Regions from separate parts of the Pseudomonas sp. P1_A1 genome, predicted to be linked through region 2. Evidence: predicted binding sites of a transcription regulator. Region 2 holds the regulator's gene; the other holds the start of a gene.

Region 1 (6,902 bases), on a different contig from region 2:
GAGCTTGCGCCAGTGGCCGCAGGCGAAGATGCCGGCGTTTGCGACGACGGTGTTGCCGGAGGGGGATCTGGAGTTGTTGGTGGGGTATTTGAAGCACATGGCGGGACGCAAAGTGAAGCCGTAGTCAGTGATCATTCCCACGCGCAGCAAAGGAATGCAGCCCGTGACGCTCTGCGTCACATCCAAAGCCGAACGCGGAGCGTCCGTAGAGGCATTCCCACGCGGAGCGTGGGAACGATCGGTGTAGCTTACTGCTGCTGGACGGAGATCACCGGCGCAGGCGTCGGCGAGACCGATACCTTGGCATGCATCTGCTCATACCCACCGCCACGGCGCATGCCACGCACCGGGCAGGCGTCCAGGTAGTCCAGACCCACGGCCAGTTTCAGGTGACGCTCAGGCCGGGCCAGTTCGTTGGTCACATCGAAGCTATACCAGGCGTCATCCAGCCAGGCTTCCGCCCAAGCGTGACTGGCCAGGTGCTCGCTGTTCTCGCTGTACAAATACCCCGACACATAACGCGAGGGGATGCCCAGGCTGCGGGCGCAGGCGAGAAACGCATGGGTATGGTCCTGGCAGACCCCGGAACGCCCGGCGAAAGCTTGCGCGGCGCTGGTCTCCACTTCGGTGGCACCTGGCGTGTAGGTCATGTGCTGGTTCAGGCCATGCATCAAATCGATCAGCGCCGTGCGATCCCGCCGTTGCTTGCACGCCTTCTCGGCAAACGCGCGCAGGGCTTCGTCGGCTTCGGTCAGCCGGGTAAAACGCAGGAACGGCAGCGCCGACTGACTCTCGTGCTCGGCTTCGCGCAGCTCGTCGATGTCGACTTGGCCACGGGCGCCGATAATGATCGCCTCATGCGGCTCGTCCAGGGTCAGCACATGCAGGATGTTGCCGAACGGATCGAGTTGCGCACGCACCGGGCGCGGCAGGTCGAGTTGCCAGCTCAGCACGTGCTGGCGCTCGCTGTCGTGGGGTGTCAGTCGCAGGTACTGGATGCTCGCCCGCACCTGATCTTCGTAGTGATAGGCGGTCTCGTGGCTAATGGAAAGTCTCATGCAGCCTCCAGATAGGAACTGTGTATGGCATTGCCCAACTGGCGCACCAGCGGGATGAACTCGGTCAGCCAGGTGTGCAGGCCTTCGTCGAGGATTTCGTTGATACCGGTGTAGCGCAGGCGCGCGTCCATTTCCGCCGCCAGGCGTTGTGCGGGACGGCCGTTGGCCCCCGGTAGTTGAGCGAGAATCTGATCGACCTCTTCGGTGCAGGCTCGCAGGGATCGCGGCACATCGGCGCGCAGCAACAACAGCTCGGCCACATGCCGGGCGCCGGGGGCGTCGCGGTAGATTTCGGTGTAGGCCTCGAACGATGACAAGGCCCGCAACAAGGCGCTCCATTGGTAATAGGCGTGGGCCGTACCGTCGCTGACTGCTTCGGCTTGATCGCCGGCCATTTCGTAACGGGCATCAAGCAGGCGCAAGGTGTTGTCGGCCCTTTCGATAAAGGTGCCCAGACGAATGAAGCGGAACGCGTCATTACGCATGATCGTGCCGTAGCAAGCGCCGCGGAACAGATGGGAACGTTCCTTGATCCACTCGCAGAAACGGCTCATGCCGTAGCGACTTAAGCCCTGCTCGGCGATCCCGCGAATTTCCAGCCAGGTGGCGTTGATGTTTTCCCACATGTCGGCGGTGATTCGCCCACGCACCGCATGGGCGCTGGCTCGCGCGGCACCGAGGCAGCTGTAGATGCTCGCCGGGTTGGCCGCGTCCAGGGCGAAAAAATGCAGCAGCCGTTCGGCATGCAGATCGCCGTGGCGCGCGAGGTAATCGTCCAGGGTGCCGGTGATCAGCAACGGCATGGCCAGTTCGTGCAAGCCGTCGCCACGACCGTCCTGGGGCATCAGCGACAGCGAATAACTGATGTCGAGCATCCGCGCGAGGTTTTCCGCCCGCTCCAGGTAACGCGACATCCAATACAGATCCGAGGCAGTTCTACTTAACATGGCAGGCTTCCTTCAATCCTCGACCACCCAGGTGTCCTTGGTTCCGCCGCCCTGGGACGAGTTCACCACCAGGGAGCCTTCACGCAAGGCGACACGGGTCAAACCGCCGGGCACAACCCGGGTCTCGCGGCCAGACAATACAAACGGACGCAGGTCGATGTGGCGCGGAGCAATGCCGTTTTCGACAAAGGTCGGACAGGTCGACAACGACAACGTCGGTTGCGCGATGTACGCGTGGGGCTTGGCTTTGATCCGCTCGCGGAAAGACTCGATTTCCGCCGCCGTCGCCGCCGGCCCCACCAGCATTCCGTAACCGCCGGAGCCTTGGGTTTCCTTGACCACAAGCTCCGGAAGGTTGGCCAGCACGTGGGACAGTTCAGAAGGATTACGACACTGCCACGTCGGCACGTTCTTCAGGATTGGCTCTTCATCGAGGTAGAAACGAATCATGTCCGTGACGAAGGGATACACCGACTTGTCGTCCGCGACTCCGGTGCCGATGGCATTCGCCAGCACCACATTGCCGGAGCGGTAGGACGACAGCAGCCCCGGAACGCCGAGCATCGAATCGGGGTTGAACGCCAGCGGATCGAGGAACGCATCGTCGAGGCGACGGTAGATCACATCGACCGCTTTCGGCCCGTCCGTGGTGCGCATGAACACCTTGTCGTCGCGCACGAACAGGTCCGCGCCTTCCACCAGTTCAACGCCCATTTCCCGAGCGAGGAACGCATGCTCGAAAAACGCACTGTTGAAACGCCCCGGCGTCAGCACCACCACGCTCGGGTTGTCGATCGGGCTGGAGCTCTTCAGGGTGTCGAGCAACAGGTTCGGGTAGTGGTCGATCGGTGCGATGCGCTGGGCCGCGAACAACTCGGGGAACAGGCGCATCATCATCTTGCGGTCTTCGAGCATGTAGCTCACGCCGCTGGGGGTACGCAGGTTGTCTTCGAGCACGTAGTACGTGCCGTCGCCATCGCGCACCAGGTCGACGCCGGAAATGTGCGAATAGATATCGCGGTGCAGATCCAGACCTTGCATCGCCAACTGATACTGCTCGTTGGCCAGCACTTGTTCGGCCGGGATGATGCCGGCCTTGATGATGCGCTGCTCGTGATAGAGGTCGGCAAGGAACATGTTCAATGCCTTGACCCGCTGAATGCAGCCGCGTTCGACGACCCGCCATTCACTGGCGGGGATGCTGCGGGGGATGGTGTCGAAGGGAATCAGGCGCTCTGTCCCCTGCTCATCACCATAGAGCGTGAAGGTAATCCCGGCACGATGAAATAACAGATCGGCCTCGCGTCGCCGTTGTGCCAGAAGCTCGTCAGGCGTTTCGGCCAGCCAACGGGCAAACTCCCGATAATGCGGACGGACCTGGCCGCCGGCATCGTACATCTCATCAAAATAGGTGCGGATCATGCCGTACTCCTTGTCACCCGGACGTCCAGACCTTCGCAAGGCCCGTGCCATCGGCATAAACGCTTTGATATCAATCAGTTGGATAATGTCGCTGCGCGCACCGCACCAATCCTGTGCGGTAATTGCCCCACCCTGATCGCCCCCGCTTCATGGCGAAGCAATGCTGTCGCCTATCAGCAGCATAGTCAGAGTTGATTTCACTGCTCGGGAGGGAGATGCGGATAATCCGTGCATTCGTTGCAAAACTTATCGTTCTTCCCTTTTAGCCGCCTGTTCAGGTGGCTTTTTTTGTCCGTTTGAAATGTGGCGAAATAAAAAGATCGAAACAAAAACGGCCAACCCAAAGGTCAGCCGTTACTAAGTGTCACTGTTCATAAGCTTATGCGAGTAGCCCTCGTATCTCCTGTTTGACGCCCCATCCTTCGATGATGCCCCCCAGAGGCTCGACCACCGCCTCGAAGTCCTGCTCAAAGTCGCCGATCCCGTCGTAGGTGGCGTACATCACTTTGCTCAGCTCCAGCGACCACGCGCCGTCGTCACGCACGCTGATCTGGGCATTCAAGGATTCACCACAAAAATGACCTGCTGCCCTGCGGGCCCGCTCCTCGTCCGGGAAAATGGCGTAGAACTCGATGGGATGGAAACGTGAAAAGTCGAAACCGCCTTCTTTCATGCGGCGCAGCACGCTGCTGCTGATGTCTTCTTGATAGGCTGTGCTCATGAAACGTCCCCCTCAGACTGATGGATAGACTTTCCGTATTCCCTGCACTTTCAACCGATTGGTGAGAGCGATACGGCAACAGAGGTTGCCGCCGGGAAACAAGCATGTAGCTGACAAGACCAGACCTTAGCGAGTCATTCGCTGATCTCGCTTGCAGAGTAGCCGCAAGACAGAGCCGCTGCCAAGGCCTGCTGGTGAATGTGACAAGAGGTGTATCAGATCGGAGTAATACTGAGGATTTCAATGCTGTACTGGGATTTCAGGCTTTTGACGGTCGGATCATCGGTGCGACCCTCCAGATCATTGAGGTCCAGTTCGGCAGCGACCGGCAGGCGCCGGTCGAGAATGAGTTTGGCGGCTTGCTCGCTGTTCGGGCATTCCTCGCACTCGAAGAGTTCGTCGACTGTTTCACCGTGATCGTCCACGAAAGTGATTTTCCACTTTTGCATCGGTGCCTCCTCGATAAAACCCATCGATGGGCTTACATCTATCTCGACTCGTGCATTGGCCGATCGTTCCAAGGGATCCTAAAAGCGAGACATGAAAAAGGCCGTCACCCGCGTGCTTCACACCGGCGACGGCCTTTTCCGGTCGACGAAGCGTCAGTCGTTGCTGGGTTTGTTCACCGCTTGCAGCACGTATTGCGGCAAGGCGAAGGCACCGATGTGGATTTCCGGGTTGTAGTAGCGGGTGACGATGCCGCTGCCGGCGAAGCGCTGTTGCAGGGTTTCGCGGGACAATTTGCGATAGGCGGTATCGGTTGCGCCCCAGGCGAAGGTCATCGCGCCGCCGATGTAGGTCGGCACCGCCGCTTGATAGAAGTGCCAGTCCGGGAACAGGCTGCGCAGGCGGCCGGCGGTGGTTTTGACTTCTTCGATTTGCATGAACGGGGTGCCGTTCTGGGTCACCAGAATACCGCCTTCATTCAGGCAGCGGTGGCAAGCCTGGTAGAAGTTTTCGGAGAACAGCACTTCGCCCGGACCGATCGGGTCGGTGGAGTCGGAAATGATCACGTCGAACTTTTCGGTGGTGGTGGCGACGAAGCGCATGCCGTCGTCGATCACCAGGTTCAGGCGTGGATCATCGAACGCACCCTTGGAGTGGTTCGGCAGGAATTCCTTGCACATGTCGACCACGGTGCCGTCGATTTCGACCATGGTGATGTGTTCGACGCTGCGGTGCTTGGCCACTTCACGCAGCATCCCGCCGTCGCCGCCGCCGATGATCAGCACGCGCTTGGCAGTGCCATGGGCGAGGATCGGCACGTGGGTGAGCATTTCGTGGTAGATGAATTCGTCGGCTTCGGTGGTCTGGATCACGCCGTCCAGCGCCATCACCCGGCCCATGCGCGGGTTTTCGAAAATCACCAGGTGCTGGTGTTCGGTGCGCACTTCGTGCAGCAGTTTTTCCATGCGAAAACGCTGGCCATAGCCTTCGTAGAGGGTTTCCAGGTACTCGCTGGTTGGGGTATTGCTCATGGGAAGTGCTCCGATGAATGCGGGTGGCAACGGACGGTTACCCGCCCATGATGGCCAATCGATCGCCTCGATTGGCCGGGAAAGGCGCGCATTCTACGTCGCGGAACATGACAGGTCGAACCTCACGTGATGACTCGGCCCAATCCCTGTGGGAGCGGCGGTGCGACGATTCGACTTGCCCGCGACATAGAATCTCCCACAGGTTCGGTGTTGCTTGCGCGAAACCGGTCAGATCCGCACATCGCCCCTTGGCCCGGCGATGGCCCAGATGATCAGGCCCAGCACCGGCAGCAGCAGGATCAACAGCACCCAAAGGACTTTCATCCCGGTTTCGGCGCCACTTTTAAGCACGTTGATGATGGCCCAGATATCCAGGGCAAAAATAATCAGGCCGATCAGGGTGTTGAACGTGGAACCCATGGTGTCGCTCCAAAAAAATGGTAGGCACTCTTAGGATAGTCGGGCCTGGCGAGGGTTCCGTTTTATTACCGTTGTAGACGGCTTCAGACGTGGATGGCCACTTTCAGGGCTTCCAGGGTGGGCGCGGCGGCGATGCCGACTTCGGCGCACAACTCCAGCACCCGTGGCACGTCGTTGCCATAGACCAGCACCACTTGCAGCTCGTCGTCGAGCAACTGGCTGAAATTCATCAAGGTGTAGCCACCGTTTTCCTTGTTCAGGCTGCTCATCTGCACCTGAATGCGATTGAGTGCCGTGAGAGCTTCGGTTTTGGCCAGTTGCTTGGGCTTGATATTGAACTCAACGCCGGGGCCGAACGAGGCGACGATCTGCGCGAACAGGTCCATGTAGGTGTCGGCCTGAAACAGCACGGTTTCCGGCAGACTGCCGACGACAACCCACTCGCCCAACGGGATCGGGAAGGTCTCGTCGTAGTTGATGTCTGGATTGGCCGCCAGAAAAGCCTCGGGATCGGCGTAGGCCTGAGCCGCTTCGTCAGCGATTTTCAGGATTTCGTCCTCGCCCATGCACCCGGAGCTGATTTTGCTGATGAGTTCGACGAGTGCGGTTTTCATGAGGTGGATCCTGTAGCGAGGGAATTTTGAGGGCGCGAAGGATAGCGCAGGTTAAGCGCAAAGACGAAAAGATCGCAGCCTTCGGCAGCTCCTACATTGGCATGACGTGCGCTCTGTAGGAGTTGCCGAAGGCTGCGATCTTTTAATGTGATCAGCCGAGCAATTTCTGCAGCTGAGCCGTAGTATCCACCGCCCCCATGGTCTTGGCCGCGTCCAGCGCAGACACGCCATTGGCGTCCTTG
Region 2 (9,949 bases):
GAATTGATCCTGCGCGCCCAGGGCCGCCTCGATGCGGCCAACGCCGCATACCTGTGAGCCCATCATGCTGAGCAAAAAGATTCGCAACATCCTGATATTCGGTTGCATCGCGGCGCTATTCGCTGCGGTCGGCTACTGGAATATCAGCCCGGAACGCTTCCTCGACAAGCCAGTGGCGCATGTCGATGAAACCATGATCGACTATTACGCCACCAACGCCCACAGCGTGCAGTACCTGCCGGACGGCAAATTGCAGTATGAAATGACATCCGACAAGGTCGAACACCTGAAGGCGACGGAAGTGACGTTGCTGTCCAACCCTGACCTGAACATGTTTCGCGGCACCGAATTCCCCTGGCACGTCCAGAGCGAACACGGTGAAGTCAATCCGGACGGCACCCAGGTCGAGCTGATCGACTCGGTACGTATCACGCGTTTCGACGAAAAAAACCGTAAAACCCTGATTACCACCACCCGTATGACAGTGTTCCCGCAGCAGCAATATGCGCAGACCGATCAACCCGTTAGAATCGACGGCGCCGGCGGTGTATCGACAGGCAACGGAATGAAAGCGTACTTGAAAGAAAGCAGGATACACCTGCTATCGAACGTAAGAGGACAGTATGAGGCTCGTTAAAACCCTCCCTATTTTGCTCGGTCTGAGCGCAGCACTGGGAAGCGTGAGCGCCTGGGCTCTGCCGACCGATCAAGCGCAGCCTATCCGCATCCAGGCCGACGACGCCCAGCTGGACGACAAGAATGGTATTGCCACCTATAAAGGTGACGTGATCATCACTCAGGGCTCGATGAAGGTCACCGGCAACACCGTGACCATCACTCGCACCCCGACTGGCGACATCGACGTGGTGACCTCGGTGGGCAACCTGGCGTACTTCGAGCAATTGCAAACAGCTGGCGACACCAAGCCTGTTCAGGGTTGGGGCGTGACCATCCAATATCACGCCGCGCAAAACCGCGTCGTACTGATCGACAAGGCCAAAGTTGTCGACAAGGACAACAACACCACCCAGGGCGAGAAAATCGTCTATGACACGGTCAAGAAACTTGCGAGCGCCGGTCGCGCCACGGGTAACAAAGTCACCGAGACGCGTCCGCGCATCGACATGGTGATCCAGCCGAAAAAGAAAACCGACGAGCAAAAGGCCCAGTAATGGCAACTCTGAAAGCTCAGCATCTGGCCAAGAGCTACAAGAGCCGCCAGGTCGTGCGTGACGTCAGCCTGTCCATCGACAGCGGCCAGATCGTCGGCCTGCTTGGCCCCAACGGCGCCGGTAAAACCACCTGTTTCTACATGATCGTGGGCCTGGTACAGGCCGATCAGGGTCGCGTACTGATCGATGACCTGGACGTCAGCCACCAGCCGATGCATGGGCGCGCGAAGGCCGGTATCGGTTATCTTCCGCAAGAAGCGTCGATCTTCCGCAAGCTGTCGGTGACCGACAACATCATGGCCATCCTCGAGACCCGCAAGGAGCTCGACAAGGCCGGTCGCCGCAAAGAGCTGGAAAGCCTGCTGCAGGAATTTCACATTCACCACATCCGCGACAGCCTTGGCATGAGCCTGTCCGGTGGTGAACGCCGTCGGGTGGAAATCGCCCGGGCACTGGCCACCAACCCGAAATTCATCCTCCTCGACGAACCCTTCGCCGGCGTGGACCCGATCTCGGTGGGCGACATCAAGCAGATCATCCATCACCTCAAGGCCAAAGGCATTGGCGTGCTGATCACTGACCACAACGTCCGTGAAACCCTGGACATCTGCGAAACCGCCTACATCGTCAACGATGGCCAGCTGATCGCTGAAGGCGACTCCGCCACCATCCTGGCCAATGAACTGGTCAAGGAAGTGTATCTGGGCCATGAGTTCCGCCTGTAAGCGCTGAGGTGCCTGGTCAGTCGCCTCGGTGCTCGTCTCAATAAAAAATCAATAGTTTTTTATTGTTACAGCGCTCTAGGCAAACACTTCAGTTTCAGGCATATAATTTGCTTATGTTTGGCGCTTCGGCGCCCTGTAGTGGATGGCGCATGTGCGCCGGCGAATAAGGTGTTAAGCCCCTGCCATGAAACCATCGCTAGTCTTGAGAATGGGCCAGCAGCTGACGATGACACCGCAGCTGCAACAGGCCATCCGCCTGCTCCAATTGTCGACCCTGGACCTGCAACAGGAAATCCAGGAGGCCCTGGAGTCCAATCCGATGCTCGAACGCCAGGAAGAAGGCGACGACTTCGATAATGCCGACCCCTTGGCCGACAAAGCCGAACAGCAACCCAACGCCGACATTCAGGAACCCTCCTACCAGGAAACCGCCCCGACGGTGGATAACCTTGAGGAAGGCGACTGGAACGAGCGCATTCCCAACGAATTGCCTGTCGATACCGCCTGGGAAGACGTCTACCAGACCAGCGCCAGCAGCCTGCCGAGCAACGATGACGACGAGTGGGATTTCACCACCCGTACTTCGGCCGGTGAAAGCCTGCAAAGCCATTTGCTCTGGCAACTGAACCTGGCACCGATGTCCGACACCGATCGCCTGATCGCCGTGACCCTGATCGACTGCATCAACAATCAGGGCTATCTGGACGAAACCCTCGAGGAAATCCTCGAGGCCTTCGATCCGGAACTGGACATCGAACTGGACGAAATCGAAGCCGTCCTGCACCGCATCCAGCAATTCGAGCCCGCCGGTATCGGCGCCCGCAACCTCGGTGAATGCCTGCTGCTGCAACTGCGCCAACTGCCCGCCAAGACCCCTTGGCTGACCGAGGCCAAGCGCCTGGTCACCGATTACATCGACCTGCTCGGCAGCCGCGACTACAGCCAGCTGATGCGCCGCATGAAGCTCAAGGAAGACGAACTGCGCCAGGTGATCGAACTGGTCCAGAGCCTCAACCCGCGCCCGGGTTCGCAAATCGAGTCCACCGAAGCCGAGTACGTCGTTCCCGACGTGATCGTGCGCAAGGACAACGAGCGCTGGCTGGTGGAGCTGAACCAGGAGTCGGTACCGCGCCTGCGGGTCAACGCCCAATACGCCGGCTTCGTACGCCGCGCCGATACCAGCGCTGATAACACCTTCATGCGTAATCAGCTGCAGGAGGCTCGCTGGTTCATCAAGAGCCTGCAAAGCCGTAACGAAACCCTGATGAAAGTGGCCACCCAGATCGTCGAGCATCAACGCGGCTTCCTGGAGTACGGCGACGAGGCCATGAAACCGTTGGTGCTGCATGACATCGCCGAAGCGGTGGGCATGCACGAATCGACGATTTCACGGGTGACCACGCAAAAATTCATGCATACCCCACGGGGCATCTATGAACTGAAATACTTTTTTTCCAGCCACGTCAGCACCTCCGAAGGCGGTGAATGCTCGTCCACGGCGATCCGCGCGATCATCAAAAAACTGGTTGCCGCGGAAAATCAGAAAAAGCCGTTGAGTGACAGCAAGATCGCTGGTTTACTGGAGGCACAAGGCATTCAGGTGGCTCGCCGCACCGTCGCCAAGTACCGCGAATCCCTGGGAATCGCGCCTTCGAGCGAACGCAAGCGGTTGATGTAGAGCCACGCCACAGCGTTCCAGTGGTAGATCATCTGATCTACCGCTTTATGCACTGGCAACGAAGGAGAAGCTGTATGCAAGTCAACATCAGTGGACACCAACTGGAAGTGACCGAACCTCTTCGCACCTACATCGGCGAAAAACTCGAACGATTAGAGAGGCATTTCGACAAGATCACCAACGTGCAGGTCACGATGACGGTCGAAAAGCTCAAGCAGAAAATCGAAGCCACACTGCATATTCCCGGCAATGAGGTGGTCGCTAACGCGGAACATACCGATATGTACGCAGCGATCGACGCACTGACCGACAAGCTGGATAAACAACTCAAAAAGCATAAGGAAAAGACCCAGAGCCTCCTCCAGGGCGCGACCGGTCGTTAACACTCCCAACCCATGATCCGACTTGAAAGCATCCTGACCCCCGGCCGTTCCCTGGTGAACGTGCCGGGCGGCAGTAAAAAGAAAGCCCTCGAGCAAATTGCCAACCTCATCCATCGCGAAGTGCCGGATCTGGCCATGCAGGATGTCTTCGAGAGTCTGGTCGCCCGTGAAAAACTCGGTTCCACCGGTTTTGGCAACGGTATCGCCATCCCCCACTGCCGTCTCAAGGGCTGCGTATCGCCCATCAGTGCCTTGATGCACCTGGATGCACCCATCGATTTCGACGCCATCGACGGCGCCCCGGTTGACCTGCTGTTTGTACTGCTGGTCCCGGAAGCAGCCACCGATGCGCACCTGGAACTGCTACGCCAGATCGCCAGCATGCTTGATCGCAAGGAGGTGCGTGAAAAACTGCGCAGCGCCCTAAGCAACCAAGCTTTGTATCAGGTTGTCCTGGACGAGCAAAACGGTCACTAATCATGCGCCTGATCATCGTCAGCGGCCGCTCCGGCTCAGGTAAAAGCACTGCCCTCGATGTTCTCGAGGACAACGGCTACTACTGCATCGACAACCTGCCTGCCGGTCTGCTGCCGGAACTGGCCGAGCGTGCGCTGATTCATACCGAACTGGCACAACCGCTGGTGGCGGTGTCCATCGATGCGCGCAACTTGCCGAGTCATCTGTCACGGTTTCCCGAACTGCTGGAAGAAGTCCGCAGCCGGCATATCCAGTGCGATGTGCTGTACCTGGACGCCGACGAAGAAACCCTGCTCAAACGTTTCTCGGAAACACGCCGTCGTCACCCGCTGAGCAGCGCCAATCGATCGCTGGCGGAAGCGATAGAGGACGAAACCAATCTGCTGGGGCCGATCGCCGATCTGGCCGACCTCAAGGTCAACACCACCAATCTGAACCTGTATCAGTTGCGCGACACCATCAAGCTGCGCCTGCTGAATCAGCCGGAGCCCGGTACTGCGTTTCTGGTGGAGTCTTTCGGGTTCAAGCGTGGCATGCCGGTGGACGCCGATCTGGTGTTCGACGTGCGCTGCCTGCCTAACCCTTACTGGAAACCGGAGCTGCGGGCACAGTCCGGGCTCGATCAACCAGTGGCCGACTACCTGGCGGCGCAGCCGGATGTTGAAGAGATGTTCCAGGACATTTCCTCCTACCTGCTCAAGTGGCTGCCCCGCTTTGCCGCCAGTAACCGCGCCTATGTCACCATTGCCATTGGTTGCACCGGCGGGCATCACCGCTCTGTCTACCTGACCGAACGTCTGGGCCAGGTCCTGCAACAATCCCTGAAGAACGTCCAGGTTCGCCACCGCGACCTCAGCTAAAGGATTCACATCGCGATGCCTGCTCTGGAAATCGAAATCATCAACAAGCTGGGCCTGCATGCCCGCGCGTCTGCCAAATTTGTCGGAGTCGCCGGTCAGTTCAAGGATTGCACGATCAGGGTAGGACGAACGCCAGAAACCGCAGTCGACGGCAAAAGCATCATGGCCATGATGATGCTGGCTGCTGGCAAGGGCACCAAAATCCACCTGAGTACCGAAGGCGAGCAGGCTGACGAGGCGCTGCAGGCATTGGTGAAGTTGATTAACAATTACTTCGACGAAGGCGAATAAACAGCAACAGATCGCAGCCTTCGGCAGCTCCTACGGGCTGCGATCCAATGACCCAAAAAACGCGCCACCCGATGGGGTGGCGCGTTTTTTTTGTGCAGCAATCGCAGCTTAGCTGCCCGCCACCGTCATCCGCTCGATCAACACCGAACCGGTGCGAATGTTGCTGCGCAATTCCAGGTCATTACCGACCGCAATGATCTGCTTGAACATGTCGCGCATGTTGCCGGCGATGGTCACTTCCTGGACCGCGAACTGGATCTCGCCGTTCTCGACCCAGAAACCCGCCGCGCCACGGGAGTAATCGCCAGTGACCATATTCAGGCCCTGCCCCATCAATTCAGTGACCAGCAGGCCACGACCCATGCGGCGCAACAAGGCCGCCTGATCTTCGTCGCCATGGGTGACGAACAGGTTGTGCACGCCGCCGGCATTGGCGGTGCTCGGCATGCCCAGCTTGCGACCGGAATAGGTGCCAAGCACGTAGGACACCAGCTCGCCGTTTTCCACGAACGGCTTGGCGTAGGTCGCCAGGCCATCGCCGTCGAAGGCAGAGCTGCCCAAAGCACGCATCAAGTGCGGACGCTCGTCGATGGTCAGCCACTCCGGGAACAGTTTCTGCCCCAGCGTGCCTTCGAGGAACGACGATTTGCGATACAGACTGCCGCCGGAAATCGCCGAGAGAAAACTGCTGAACAGGCCACCGGCCAGTTCCGCGGAAAACAGCACCGGCACTTCGCAGGTCGGCACCGGGCGCGCACCCAGACGGCTCGCCGCCCGTTGTGCGGCACGCTGGCCGATACTCTCCGGGGAGGCCAGCAGGTTGCCCTGACGGTTCACGTCGTACCAGTAATCGCGCTGCATCTGGCCATCGGCTTCAGCGATCATCACACAGCTGAGACTGTGACGGGTCGAAGCGTAACCGCCGATAAAACCGTGGCTGTTGCCGTACACACGGCAACCCTGATGAGTGCTGAGGGTGGTGCCGTCGGCATTCTTGATCCGGCTGTCGGCGGCAAACGCGGCCGCTTCACAGGCCAGGGCCTGCTCGATGGCTCGCTCCGGTGTGATACTCCATTGGTGGAACAGGTCGAAATCCTGCAGTTCCTTGGCCATCAGCGCGGCATCCGCCAAGCCTGCGGCTTCGTCTTCAGACGTGTGCTTGGCAATCGCCAGCGCAGCAGCGACGGTTTCGCGAATCGCTTCCGAACCACTGGCCGAGGTGCTGGCCGAGCCTTTGCGCTGCCCTACATACAAGGTGATGCCAAAGCCCTGATCGCGGTTGAACTCAACGGTTTCGACTTCCCGCTGACGCACCGTGGTCGACAGGCCCTGCTCCAGCGACACCGCCACTTCACAGGCACTGGCGCCCTGGCGCTTGGCTTCAGCAATGATCTGCTCGACTTGCTCTTGCAGTGCCGGCAACGCTTGTGGGCCGACGCTTTCAACTGCACTCATGCTGTTCTCCACTCAAATTCTGCTTTCGGTAACGGTCATCGAGCGACCGGGCCGGACAAGCGGCCCCCGACTGGTTATCATGGCGGCGTTTCTTTGCGGACGGCCACCATGGTTGATTCTTACGACGACTCCCTCGATACGGGAGAAAAAAGCAAATCCCAGGTCAAACGCGAGCTGCATGCTCTGGTTGACCTCGGCGAGCGCCTTACAACACTCAAGCCTGACCTGCTGGCAAAACTGCCGTTGACCGACGCTTTGCGCCGGGCTCTGGCCGATGCGCCCAAGCACACCGCGAACATCGCGCGTAAACGGCACCTTCAGTTTATCGGCAAGCTGATGCGCGATCAGGACACTGGCGCCATTCTCACTCTGCTCGATCAACTCGATGCCTCCACCCGGCAGTACAACGAACGTTTCCACGGCCTGGAACGCTGGCGCGATCGCTTGATCGCAGGCGACGACGCCGTCCTGGAGAAGTTCGTCGTCGATTACCCGGAGGCCGATCGTCAACAATTGCGCTCCCTGATCCGTCAGGCCCAGCACGAACTGGCGACCAACAAGCCACCGGCTTCGAGCCGTAAAATCTTCAAGTACATCCGTGAGCTGGACGAGACTCAACGCGGTTTGCGTTAAGTCCCGAATCGGGTGAGTTGCCTCGCAACTCACCCGAAGCTTCACGTTTTCAAGAGCCCCTTACGATCCTGTGCCACCCACGGTGATCGCATCGATTTTCAGCGTTGGCTGGCCGACACCCACCGGCACCGACTGCCCATCCTTGCCACACGTTCCCACGCCGCTGTCCAGCGCCAGATCGTTACCAACCATCGACACCCGGCTCATGGCTTCCGGCCCGTTGCCGATCAACGTCGCGCCTTTGACCGGGGCAGTAATCTTGCCGTCTTCGATCAGGTACGCCTCGCTGGTGGAGAACACGAACTTGCCACTGGTGATGTCCACCTGACCGCCGCCGAGGTTGGCGCAGTAGATGCCTTTTTTCACCGAGGCGATGATTTCCGCCGGGTCGCTTTCACCACCGAGCATGTAAGTGTTGGTCATGCGCGGCATCGGCAGGTGCGCGTAGGATTCGCGACGACCGTTGCCGGTGCGGGCCACGCCCATCAGGCGCGCGTTGAGCTTGTCCTGCATATAACCTTTGAGCACGCCGTTTTCGATCAGCGTAGTGCACTCGGTCGGCGTGCCTTCGTCGTCGACGCTCAGCGAACCTCGGCGGCCGGCGAGGGTGCCGTCATCAACGATGGTGCAAAGCTTCGATGCAACCATCTCGCCCACGCGCCCGCTGTAGGCCGAACTGCCCTTGCGGTTGAAATCGCCTTCCAGACCGTGACCGACGGCTTCGTGCAGCAACACGCCGGACCAACCCGAACCCAACACCACCGGCAACGTACCGGCCGGCGCCGGGATCGCTTCCAGATTCACCAGTGCCTGACGCAACGCTTCACGGGCATAGCCCATGGCGCGGTCTTCGCTGAGGAAATAACGGTAATCGGTACGACCGCCACCGCCATGGCCGCCGCGCTCACGACGACCGTTCTGCTCGACGATCACGCTGACGTTGAAACGCACCAGCGGCCGCACATCCGCCGCCAGGCCGCCGTCGGTGGAGGCGATCAGAATCCGCTCCCAGACCCCGGCCATGCTTACGGTGACTTGCTGGATACGCGGGTCGAGGGCGCGGGTCGCCACGTCGATGCGCTTGAGCAGCTCGACTTTCTCGGCGCGGGTCATCACTTCCAGCGGGTTGCCCGGCCCGTACAACTGAGCGACATCCTGGGTAGTGAACGCCCGCACGGTGCCATTCTGCCCGGCCCGGGAGATCGAACGGGCCGCACGGGCCGCCGCGCCCAGCGCTTCGAGGGTGATCGCATTGCTGTAGGCGAAACCGGTTTTTTCACCCGATTGCGCACGCACGCCGACGCCCTGGTCGAGGTTGAAACTGCCTTCCTTGACGATCCCGTCTTCCAGCGCCCAGGACTCGGAAATCTGCCCCTGGAAATACAGGTCGGCGGCATCGATGCCCGGGCCGGCCAGATCGCCAAGCACACCTTGCAGGCTCTCGATCGTTACGCCGCCGGGCGCCAGAAGGTGTTCACTGACAGAGGACAACAACTCGCTCATATGCTTTACGCCTTAAATTCGTCGTTCTGATGCAGGTCGCTGAGCGCCCTGCGAGAAAAAGCGCCGGTGAGTGGACACCGGCATCCGCGCCCTGATGGACGCCTGTTCGCTGCTGTCGCGCTCGGCCAGCAGCACGGCCTCGCCCTGATCCTGTTGTGCCAGCACGCGCCCCCATGGGTCGATTATCGCGGCATGACCAAAGGTTTCTCGCGGTCCCGGATGAGTGCCACCCTGGGCGGCCGCGAGCACGTAACATTGAGTCTCGATGGCGCGCGCGCGAATCAGCACGTCCCAATGGGCCGCGCCGGTCACCGCGGTAAAGGCCGACGGGGCGGTAATCAATTCCGCGCCGGCTGCACGCAATTCGCTGTACAGCTCCGGAAAGCGCAAGTCGTAACACACCGTCAGGCCGACTCGACCGACCGGCGTATCGGCAACCACCACGCCACTGCCATAAGCATAGTCATCGGATTCGCGATAACGCCCGCGATTGTCCGCCACGTCCACGTCGAACAGGTGCAGCTTGTCGTACCGCGCCACGGTCTCGCCTTGATCATCGACCAGCAACGAGCACGCATGCGCTTTGGCCATCGGTTGATCCGCCGGCGGCAACGGCAACGTGCCGGCCACTATCCATAACTTGAGGTCGCGGGCGGTCTGTTTCAACCACGGCAGGATCGGGCCTTCGCCCAGCGCTTCGGCGCGGCCAATGTCGGCAATGTCGCGACGGCCCATGGCAGCGAAGTTTTCCGGCAGCACGGCAAGCCGCGCG

The links. Region 2 encodes sigma-54, which starts transcription at its own class of promoters, with help from an activator protein. Its sites were predicted from a motif close to ANTGGCATNNANNTTGCTNT; they were not measured.
Region 1: AC1D2Q_RS21155 (circularly permuted type 2 ATP-grasp protein) is a predicted target of sigma-54. The motif match lies at 3,460-3,479, and genes of this name have one in related genera.

What each region holds. Positions count from the first base shown of each region.
Region 1 is NZ_JBFTZE010000015.1:51,168-58,069, reverse strand. It holds gene AC1D2Q_RS21170 (c-type cytochrome) at 1-124, shown strand, start outside; gene AC1D2Q_RS21165 (transglutaminase family protein) at 249-1,058, opposite strand; gene AC1D2Q_RS21160 (alpha-E domain-containing protein) at 1,055-2,005, opposite strand; gene AC1D2Q_RS21155 (circularly permuted type 2 ATP-grasp protein) at 2,018-3,427, opposite strand; gene AC1D2Q_RS21150 (ribonuclease E inhibitor RraB) at 3,807-4,148, opposite strand; gene AC1D2Q_RS21145 (hypothetical protein) at 4,364-4,597, opposite strand; gene speE (polyamine aminopropyltransferase) at 4,751-5,626, opposite strand; gene AC1D2Q_RS21135 (PLDc N-terminal domain-containing protein) at 5,855-6,046, opposite strand; gene AC1D2Q_RS21130 (hypothetical protein) at 6,130-6,660, opposite strand; gene AC1D2Q_RS21125 (ankyrin repeat domain-containing protein) at 6,812-6,902, opposite strand, start outside.
Region 2 is NZ_JBFTZE010000024.1:62,962-72,910, forward strand. It holds gene AC1D2Q_RS26760 (KdsC family phosphatase) at 1-57, shown strand, start outside; gene lptC (LPS export ABC transporter periplasmic protein LptC) at 65-637, shown strand; gene lptA (lipopolysaccharide transport periplasmic protein LptA) at 624-1,172, shown strand; gene lptB (LPS export ABC transporter ATP-binding protein) at 1,172-1,897, shown strand; gene AC1D2Q_RS26780 (RNA polymerase factor sigma-54) at 2,082-3,575, shown strand; gene hpf (ribosome hibernation-promoting factor, HPF/YfiA family) at 3,650-3,958, shown strand; gene ptsN (PTS IIA-like nitrogen regulatory protein PtsN) at 3,971-4,435, shown strand; gene rapZ (RNase adapter RapZ) at 4,438-5,295, shown strand; gene AC1D2Q_RS26800 (HPr family phosphocarrier protein) at 5,311-5,586, shown strand; gene pmbA (metalloprotease PmbA) at 5,695-7,041, opposite strand; gene yjgA (ribosome biogenesis factor YjgA) at 7,150-7,674, shown strand; gene tldD (metalloprotease TldD) at 7,735-9,177, opposite strand; gene AC1D2Q_RS26820 (carbon-nitrogen hydrolase family protein) at 9,190-9,949, opposite strand, start outside.